3 regions of the Neorhizobium sp. NCHU2750 genome follow, and region 3 is predicted to be linked to each of the others. Evidence: predicted binding sites of a transcription regulator. Region 3 holds the regulator's gene; each other region holds the start of a gene.

Region 1 (3,275 bases), on a different replicon from region 3:
GGTCTGGTCGATGCGACGCCCGACTTCGGGCCCGAAGCGCAGGGCGAGCGGCGCGCGCGGAGTGTTCGACAGCTCTCCGATGGTTTGGAAACCAAGAACTCGGAGGTCAGCGACGACTTTTTCCGGCAACCGCAGCAACGAGATCGGCAGCTTCTCGACAGCCCGGAATGTCTCGGTCGGTGGAACGATGACGGTCTCGCGCTTGATCGCTCGGGCGCACGCGTGGGCCGCACCCCAGCTATCGGCTATAGCGATGCGGGCTTTGAGCTTCTTGCCGTGGAAAGAATTGAACATGGTGGTCACCATCCGAAGTTCCCCGCCCTGCAGGTGATCAGCACCTTCTGTGTCGAGGACGAGGCCGTCCGTACCGTCCACCGCGACGATCGGCGAATAGTGCCGGAGCGCCCACAGTGCGATGAGCTCCAGCGCTCGGGCATCCGCTGCAGGGTCAGCATCGACGAGCATGAGGTCGCGAAAGAGAGCCTGTGCTTTGGCGGCCGGCATCCCGACCTTCACGCCCACCGCCTTCGCGGCGGCGTCAGAGGCCGCTACCCAGCGCTTCGAACCGCTCCGGGCGACGACGGCGATGGGCTGGTCGTCAGGAATTGACGGATCGTCGCGCCGTATTCGATCCGTTGGCAGATCCGGAAGATATATCGATACGACCCTGCCCATCACATGCTCCTACGCAAAACTCAGCACATTCCCCCGCCTTTACTCTCATTAGCTCGAGAAACCACCGCGCCCGGCCGACGCCCGGAACGGGCAGCGTCTCGGACGGAAGGACGCTGACCCTCCAACGCGTCGTGGCCGCGGTCGGCTGGCCGAAATCCGACGCCTCCGTCTGCCGACGCCAGCGTCTCACCACGATAGCCATCGTCCCCGTTCGCTCAGCAGCGAGTTGCAGACGACGGGAGGCGACCATCGGCAGGCGGACGAGCTCTCCGACGACGACACCGAGACCCCCATATGACAGCGCCTCTTCCATTGATGCGAGCACCTCCTCTTCCTTGCCCGCTTCCACGAAGACAACTCGGCTCGGATGCAGACCGACCTGAGCGAGTGCTGGAAAGAACAGGTCTGGCCTCGTCAGGCACCAGACCACCGGCCCTCTCGTCCGCGCGGCGACCCCAGCTGCGAAGAGGGCTGCAGCCGCTCCATCGACCGTGCCCGATCCACCGCCTGCGAACTCGTGCAGCGCACCATAAGCGAGCCCGCCTCCGGGCAGATGAGCATCGATGTCCGGCACTCCAAATGGCAGGCATACCTTCTGCTTCGCCAGGCCGCCCTCCATGGCGGCTATGCGTTCACGCAGTTCAGAGATCGCTATCGCCCGCACAGCCGACATCGTTCGCTAGAATCCTTCCGGGTAGCGTTTAATCCGACGGCCTCATGCCGTACAAAAGCTGATGTTCTGCGTATGTTCCATTTTCAGAAACGGGTGTCAAGGCGACCGAGATTGAGGAATGTATTCCTGTGAATTAGTTATTCGGAAGATTAGCAAGCGGAATCAATTTCGTAGGCATCCGCGCGAAATGGGCGTCGCCATTGAAAATATTTTTATCATTCCCGGCGCCTTGTCTGTGGATTCCGTGTCGTATAGTCAGCCCCCGCTCCGGCATGAGGCCGGCCATGGAGAGACGATGGCGCGACGCTGCCCGCCACCCGAGAGCTGTACCGGTCCGAAACTGAAGGATGTCCGCTTGCAAGTTATCGACGTCGAGTGCCGACGCTGCGGGACCAAGGGCTCATATGTAAGGACAGAGCTGGTGAAGTCGTTTGGCGCGGGCGTGAGCTTCTCGACACTGCGACGGCGAGCAGCCATGGGATGCGAATTTATGACCGGCCCGGACGGGGATCGGTGCCAGACACGGTTCCCCTGCCTCGACACCGACCAGTCTTGACTGCGCCTACATCTCCACTTTGGCGCTGTCGCCCATGTCCGGACGCGAGCTGCTCACCGCTGCTGCCGCCATCTTGATGTAGCTGATGACCGTGCCGGGCCTGTCCCAGTATTCCGCATATGACGGGATGATCTTCAGCACCCGGATGGACGGATCGTCGGCATTGTCCCACCAAGCCTTTGCGGGCGTCGCCCAGAGGTCGTGGATCTTTTCACGGTCGTTCTGCACTTCCGCCGTGCCGGAGATCGAGACGTATTTCTGTCCTTTCGAATCCGCGAAGGCGAGGCAGACGTTCGGGTGGCGGGCGATCTCGTCGTCTTTGTGGCTGGCAACGTCTGTCAAGAAGTAGATCGCGTTCTCGATCTCCTCGGCGTGGGCAGCCATCGGTCGGGCGCGCAGGTCACTGCCTGACTGTGTCGTCAACATGCAGAACCCGATCTTCTCGATCAGCTTCCATACCTTGCCCAGATCGTCGTCTTCGTGTGCCATCTCTGCCTCTTTGCTTGTTGAGCGGGACGAAACGAAAGGCCCGGAGCGATGTTCCATTCGTTATAAGAGCTTCCGCTTCAAGATGATTACAGTCGTCGGCAGGAACAATCCGGCGCAGTGAAGGTTCTCACAGAGCAACCCCGCAAACGGAGCTCACCCTCATGAAGAAGACCATTGCCTTCGCAGGCCTCGCCTTGCTGATCGCATCCCCCGTATTCGCCCAGTCCGCAGCCGAGAAGACCGGTGTGAACTCCATGCTCGGGATGGCCCCGAAAACCGAGGACTTCGTGGCAGAAGCCGCCACCAGCGATATGTTCGAGATCGAATCCAGCAAGCTCGCTCTGGAACGCTCTGATGACGCTACCAAGGCGTTCGCTCAGCAGATGATCGCCGACCATGAAAAGACGACGGGCGAGCTCAAGGGCCTGGTGACCAGCGGAAAGGTCCAGGCCCAGATCCCGACAGCGATGACGTCGTCGCAGCAGGACATGCTGAACAAGCTGAAGGGCCTGCAGGGCGCCGATTTCACCAAGCAGTACCATTCGGATCAGGAAGACGCCCACAAGGACGCCGTTGATCTGTTCAAGCGTTACGGCGACAGCGGCGACAATGCCGACCTGAAGGCATGGGCCGCCAGTACCCGTCCGGCGCTGGAGCACCATCTGCAGATGGCGACCGACCTGAACAAGTAAGGTTCCACTTCGTCGAACACCTTCAACAAAAAAACCAGGAGAGAGACATGACCCTTGAGGGCAAGACTATTGCAATCCTCATCGCACCCCGCGGGACGGAAGACGTGGAATTCTCCAAGCCCAGACAGGCTGTGGAAGACGCAGGCGGCACGGTGGTCGTCATCGGGTCGAAGCCCGGATCGGCAGACAC
Region 2 (3,275 bases), 280 kb from region 3:
CTTGGACAGATCGATAACTTCCGCGCGGGCGGTCAGGTCTTCCAGCTCGGTGATTCGGCCTTCGTTATGGCTCTGCGCCTCCTTGGCGGCGTGATATTCGGCGTTTTCCGAAAGGTCGCCATGGGCGCGCGCTTCCGCAATCGCTTCGATGATACGGGGACGCTCTTCCTGCTGCCTCCAGCGCAGTTCTTCCTGCAGCTGGGCAAAGCCCTTTTGCGTCATCGGTACCTTATCAACCATTTCCTTGTCCTTCAGGGGTGTGTCCGCGGTTACCGCGGACACAAAAAGAAACAGGTTCCGGAGCGTGAACTTCGGAACCATCGCAGCGTCAAAATGTAGGTCAACATAGCAGAATTTCGACGGCTAAAGCCAAGAAAATCGAAATCGCAACGTTCCTCCACGCAATTTATGATGAATTGACGACAAGCCGTTTGTCAATGCACCCCAATGTGAAGAGATGTCAGATCCGTGACCGGATGGCGTTCGGCGGCGTGTTTCATCAGACTGTCAAAGGCCGACGATAGGGCAGGGAACGTTTTCGCAAACGAGGATTTCCCGATGCGCCTTTCCGTCAAACTTGTTTCGATCCTGCTTCTTTCTGCCGCTCCTGCACTTGCCGACGATCTTTCTAACGGGCTTCCCAAGCCGGTCTTTCTCGACGAGGTGACGTTTCCCACCGCGCTTTCCATCGACGGTGTGCAGGTCGGCGGCCTTTCCGACCTTTCCTATGATGCTTCCGCCGGCAATTTCCTGGCGATCTCGGACGACCGCGCCGAATTCGGCCCGGTGCGCTTCTATCGCATCGGCATGACCGTCCAGAAGAACAGGATCGCCAAGCTCGATATCGGCCAGATGAAGGAGTTGATGGCGCCCGGCGGCCGGCATTTCGGCCTCAAGGGCGCCGATCCGGAAGGCATTGCGCTCGACAGCGCCAATCAGCGGATCTTCTGGACATCCGAGCGTGACGAGAAGAGCAGGCCGTCGCTTTATGTCTCCGATCTCGACGGCACGAACACGAAATCCATCGAGCTGCCGGAAGCCTTTGCCGTGAACGCGGAAAAGACCCATGGCGTCATCGAAAACCTCGGTTTCGAAGGCCTCGACCTCGGCCCCGACGGCTCGACGCTCTATGCGCTGGACGAGAACGCGCTGGCGCAGGACGGCGGCAAGGCGACGCTCGACAAGGGCAGTGCCTCGCGCCTTCTCGTACTCGACACGAAGACGCTGACGCCCAAGGCGCAATATGTCTACCTGACCGACAAGATCCCGGCGGCACCGGTCAAGGCCGGCGGCTGGGCCGACAATGGCGCCTCGGCGCTGATGGCGCTGAAGGACGGGCGTTTCGTCGTCATCGAGCGCAATTTCACCGAAGGCCACGGCTTCAATATCCGCTTCTATCTGGTCGATCCGGCCGGTGCGACCGACGTCAACGGCCGCGATGCGATCTCGATCGACGACGTCAAGCCGATGGCGAAGTCCTTGTGGTTCTCGCTTGTCGATGGCGATGACGGCCTGAAGATCGACAATATCGAATCGATCGCCTTCGGCCCCGTCGTCGATGGGCGCCAGACGATGCTGCTTGCCTCCGACAACAATTTCAGTCCGGAACAGGCGACCAAGTTCACACTGTTTGCCGTCGACATGCCGGCAACGCACTGACACGCCTGTGTTGTTGCGGATCGCGGCCATCGCCGTCGCGATCCGCTTTTGTACGCCAGCGTACATGTTCACTCCGGTTCTTGACTGGGCTTGTCGGAACATATAGTGAACAAAGCCATGAAGAAGTCGCTGAAACAACGATTGGCGATCCTTTCGGATGCCGCGAAATATGACGCCTCCTGCGCCTCGAGCGGGACGGTGAAGCGGGATTCGTCGAAAAGCGGCGGGCTCGGCTCGACCGAGGGGTCGGGGATCTGTCATGCCTATGCGCCGGACGGACGGTGCATTTCGCTTCTCAAAATCCTGCTCACCAATTTCTGCATCTATGACTGCGCCTATTGCATCAACCGCTCGTCCAGCAACGTGGAGCGGGCACGGTTCACGCCCGAAGAGGTGATCTGGCTGACGCTGGAATTTTATCGCCGCAACTATATCGAGGGCCTGTTTCTATCCTCCGGCATCATCCGCTCGTCCGACCATACGATGGAGGAGATGGTGCGGATCGCCCGCGAGCTTCGCACGATCCATAATTTCCGAGGCTATATCCATCTGAAATCCATCCCCGAAGCGTCGGCGCATCTGATCGAGGAGGCGGGGCTTTATGCCGACCGGCTGTCGATCAATATCGAACTGCCGACCGATGCGGGGATCGGCAAATTCGCGCCGGAAAAGCAGCCGGATAACATTCGCCGGTCGATGGGCAATCTGCGGCTCAAGATCGAGGAAATGGCGGAGCCGACACTCAAGACGAAGCGGCGCAAGAGGTTTGCCCCGGCGGGCCAGAGCACGCAGATGATCGTCGGCGCGGATGGTGCCGATGACACGACCATTCTCGGCACCAGTGCCAGGCTTTACGGCAGCTATGGGCTGAAGCGCGTCTATTATTCGGCCTTCAGCCCGATCCCGGATTCGTCGAAGACCCTGCCTTTGATCAAGCCGCCGCTGATCCGCGAACACCGGCTCTATCAGGCCGACTGGCTCTATCGCTTCTACGGGTTCGAGATCGGCGAAATCACCGCGGGGCGCGAGGGGGGGATGCTCGACCTCGATCTCGATCCGAAACTCGCCTGGGCGCTTGCCCATCGCGAGCGGTTTCCGGTGGATGTGAACCGGGCGGAGCGGGAGATGCTTTTGCGGGTGCCGGGTTTCGGCACCAAGACGGTCGGCGCCATCCTGTCGTCGCGGCGGTTCCGCACATTGCGGCTCGACGACCTGAAGCGGCTCGGCGTGTCGCTTAAAAAGGTGCAGCCCTTCATCGTCTGTGACGGCTGGACGCCGCACCGGCTGGTCGACCGGTCGGATCTGAGAGCCATGTTTCAACCGAAGCCGGAGCAATTGTCGCTGTTATGATGTTTCGCTATTCCTTGCGGGGGCGGGGCGATCTCAACGAGTGGCGCGATGCCGCCCGCGGCTTCATGATGGCCGGCATTGCGCCACAATTCATCGAATGGCGGACGATGGACGATGCCGACGGGCTGTTCGGCTTCGACGACAACCGGTTTCCCGAGCCCGGCCATCCGGTGCCGAAACTCAGCGTGAAGCCGTCCTTCATCCGGCTGGCGGAGGCGGTGCTCTGCCATACCGATCCGACGCGGTTCACGCTTCTTTATCGGCTG
Region 3 (3,275 bases):
GCGTTCGCACAGCATCACATTCGGATTACCGCTTTCGGTAAACTTCGCCTGCACGTTCTTCATGTCCCAGGGGGCGAGAAACTGGCCCTTCTTGACGTTGATCGCCCGGCCCGTCTTGGCGGCGGCGACCAGCAGGTCCGTCTGGCGCGACAGGAAGGCCGGAATCTGCAGGATGTCGATCGTCGGCGCCACCAGGCCGCACTGTTCTTCCGTGTGGATGTCGCTCAGAACCGGGAAGCCGAATTCCTTCTTCAGGTCGGCAAAGATCTCCATCGCGTTCTCAAGCCCGATGCCGCGCTTGCCCGACAAGGATGTACGGTTCGCCTTGTCATAGGACGACTTGTAGACAAGCCCGATGCCGAGCTTGGCGCAGAGCTCCGTGAGGTTGCCGGCGATCATGAAGGCGTGATCGCGGCTCTCCATCTGGCAGGGGCCCGCAATCAGCGAAAGCTTGCCGGCATTGGAGAACACAACCTTGTTTGCGCCTTCTCCGACCGAAACCTCAGAATTGGGGGACACTGCCATTTTCATTCCTCGAAACCGAAAAACACGCCTTGGCCGGGCGACGGCGACACAAGCACGCGTCCATCCCGGCGGATGAATGCGACGTCATTAGCAGCAAGGGTGATCTCTGTCACGGCCAGATCGGCGGTGCGGAAGATCACCGCCTGCCCGCAAAGCTCAGCCCCATGCAGCTTGGCGGCAGGCCCGAATTCCTGATGCAGCTGATCTGCGTCCACCACCCGGACCCTGGCATTTTCGCCGGCAAACACCAGCCCGGCCTCCCCTTCCTGCGCAGAAACCGACAGGACGGATTGCAACAGCCTGGCGGAATCGCCGGGCACACCTGAGGAAAGCACGACTTCCTTCAGCCCGGTCACCGCATTGGCATGCACCCTCAGGGACCCCATGTCCTGCGGAAAGGAAACGACGCGCTGACAGGCAAAGGCGAAAAATTCGGACGCACCTTCGAGCGCCGCAAAAGCGAGGCGAAAGCGCCCCTCCCGCTCGTCTCCCTCCGGTGACTTAATGATGCGGGCAAATTCCAGCGGCTCGCCCGCCGAAACCCCACCTTCAACAAAACGCTGGTGATCATCGGAAGCGTCGTCACTAGCGACCACGATCGCCGACAGCCCCTGACGCCCACGCTTGCCGCGAAAGGCAATGTCTCGCTCGACAAACACATTGCCGCGCTTGGCAGCGGTGCCCGCCTTGCGCCGGTCCGCAAGCGCGATCGGCTCCAGATAGGTGCCGTCCTCAAGGAAGATACAGGCATTGGCCGTCCCGAACGGATGCACACCATCAGGCGCAACAGTAAAGCCCAGCCCCGACAGCCGCTCGCGCGCCTGGACCAGATTGCCGACCGGCAAAACGAGATGATCGATTTTCTTAGCAGTCACGCATGTCCCCCAGACTCTGATCCGCCGAAAATAAATTGGTCAGTCCGTCGGGGAGCGCAAGTAGCTTTCTGCCGAGAACGTTATCAGCCATCTCGGAAAGTTATCATATTTTCACGAAAATTTAGGGACTTGCGGAACACATATGGAACATATAGTGTTCGTTCTGCATTTGTTTCAAATCTGAAGGTGCATCAAAATGCTGACCCGGAAGCAACAGGAACTTCTTTTGTTCATTCATGAACGCATGAAGGAGTCCGGCGTTCCACCTTCTTTCGATGAAATGAAGGATGCACTCGATCTCGCATCGAAGTCGGGCATCCACCGCCTGATCACCGCTTTGGAAGAGCGCGGCTTCATCCGAAGGCTGCCGAACCGGGCCCGTGCGCTCGAAGTCATCAAGCTGCCGGAGGCCTATGTGCCGACGCTGCAGCCGAAGCGCGGATTTTCGCCGAGCGTCATCGAGGGCAGCCTCGGCAAGAAACCGCCGGCACCTGCCGCACCCGCGGCCCCGGCCAATGACAGCGCCTCGGCGAGCGTCCCCGTGATGGGCCGCATCGCCGCCGGCGTGCCGATCTCGGCCATCCAGAACAACACCCACGACATTTCCGTTCCGGTCGAAATGCTCGGCGCCGGTGAGCATTATGCGCTCGAGGTCAAGGGCGATTCGATGATCGAGGCCGGCATCCTCGATGGCGATACCGTCATCATCCGCAACGGCAGCACCGCCAATCCCGGCGATATCATCGTTGCCCTTGTCGATGACGAGGAAGCAACGCTGAAGCGTTTCCGCCGCAAGGGTGGATCGATCGCGCTTGAAGCTGCTAATCCCGCCTATGAAACCCGCATCTTCCCGCCTGACCGGGTCAAGGTGCAGGGCAAGCTGGTCGGCCTCATTCGCCGCTATCATTGAAATCAGCAGGATCGGCAAAGCCTTGCTGGTCCTGAAAATCGCCTCCCGCGCCCATGGCGGAAACGTCGACGGACAGGTCGTCTTCGATTGAACTGTTTTGTGAAGGCCTGACCAGCCATGGCGGTAGCGACGCATCATAGATGCCGCGATGCCAGTCATATTGGCGATGAACGGTCCATGGCCGGGCAGAGGCGCTCATTGCCGTTTCGATGATCCATTCGTCGGCGATCGGCGACCCGGCAAAGTCGATCTCGACCGCACCCGTATTGCGTAACGTCCTGCCGCTGAGCAATGGCGTCCCCGAGCGGCACTCGTCGAACCGAGCGCGCGGCGCAACGACGAGCCCCGCGACATCACAGGCCACACCGGTGAAGCGGCTATCCTCGATGACGACGACGATGACACCATCCGGAGACATGATCGCACACCAAGCTTTCGGCTGACATTCGAAGCGGTCCGCGCTCGTGACCTCCATGCGATCCCGCGCACGCTCGATGACGGCTTTCGGCAGGCGGGCAGCGCCAGTTTTCGCCCTGTTCTGCGAAAGGCCTTTGGGGACCTCCTTCGGCATATCCTTATCGCGCCACTCGTCGCGAATGATCGGCGCTTCCGGGTCGGGCAGCCGTCGTGCGCGGCGCCATTGTCCATAGATGAAATCCGGCACCTTCGCCCGGTTGACCGCAATACCGCCCTCCCTGCGAAGTCCCACCAGCGTGCCGTCTTCGGCAATCAGCAGGCTGGACGGCGGTTCCGGCCATGGCTGCAGGAAGAGCCAGAGGGCGACCGCAATCAGCGGCAGGCCGAGATATCTGAGCCGGGTGCGCAACAGCGTCAGAAGCAGCAGGCCTGAAGCGCCGAAGAGCAGAAACGAGGAATGTTGCTGCCCGACGGTAAAGTCGCCTCCCCAGCCCGCTACATGCCTGGCGATGACGATCACCCAGTCCAGGCTTTTGGCCATGACAAAG

The links. Region 3 encodes LexA, which represses DNA repair genes until DNA is damaged. Its sites were predicted from a motif close to TGTTCNNNNTGTGTTCNG; they were not measured.
Region 1: the regulator LexA is predicted to act here: its motif matches at 1,411-1,428, upstream of NCHU2750_RS29530 (ImuA family protein).
Region 2: the regulator LexA is predicted to act here: its motif matches at 1,754-1,771, upstream of NCHU2750_RS11295 (putative DNA modification/repair radical SAM protein).

Annotation. Positions count from the first base shown of each region.
Region 1 covers NZ_CP030832.1:77,379-80,653, reverse strand. Annotated here, with positions in the region: gene NCHU2750_RS29535 (Y-family DNA polymerase) at 1-675, opposite strand, end outside; gene NCHU2750_RS29530 (ImuA family protein) at 599-1,348, opposite strand; gene NCHU2750_RS29520 (pyridoxamine 5'-phosphate oxidase family protein) at 1,911-2,393, opposite strand; gene NCHU2750_RS29515 (DUF4142 domain-containing protein) at 2,555-3,085, shown strand; gene NCHU2750_RS29510 (type 1 glutamine amidotransferase domain-containing protein) at 3,133-3,275, shown strand, end outside.
Region 2 covers NZ_CP030827.1:2,330,187-2,333,461, reverse strand. Annotated here, with positions in the region: gene greA (transcription elongation factor GreA) at 1-240, opposite strand, end outside; gene NCHU2750_RS11300 (esterase-like activity of phytase family protein) at 559-1,659, shown strand; gene NCHU2750_RS11295 (putative DNA modification/repair radical SAM protein) at 1,777-3,009, shown strand; gene NCHU2750_RS11290 (UdgX family uracil-DNA binding protein) at 3,009-3,275, shown strand, end outside.
Region 3 covers NZ_CP030827.1:2,051,893-2,055,167, forward strand. Annotated here, with positions in the region: gene kdsA (3-deoxy-8-phosphooctulonate synthase) at 1-525, opposite strand, end outside; gene NCHU2750_RS10105 (VOC family protein) at 528-1,400, opposite strand; gene lexA (transcriptional repressor LexA) at 1,597-2,310, shown strand; gene NCHU2750_RS10115 (ComEC/Rec2 family competence protein) at 2,291-3,275, opposite strand, start outside.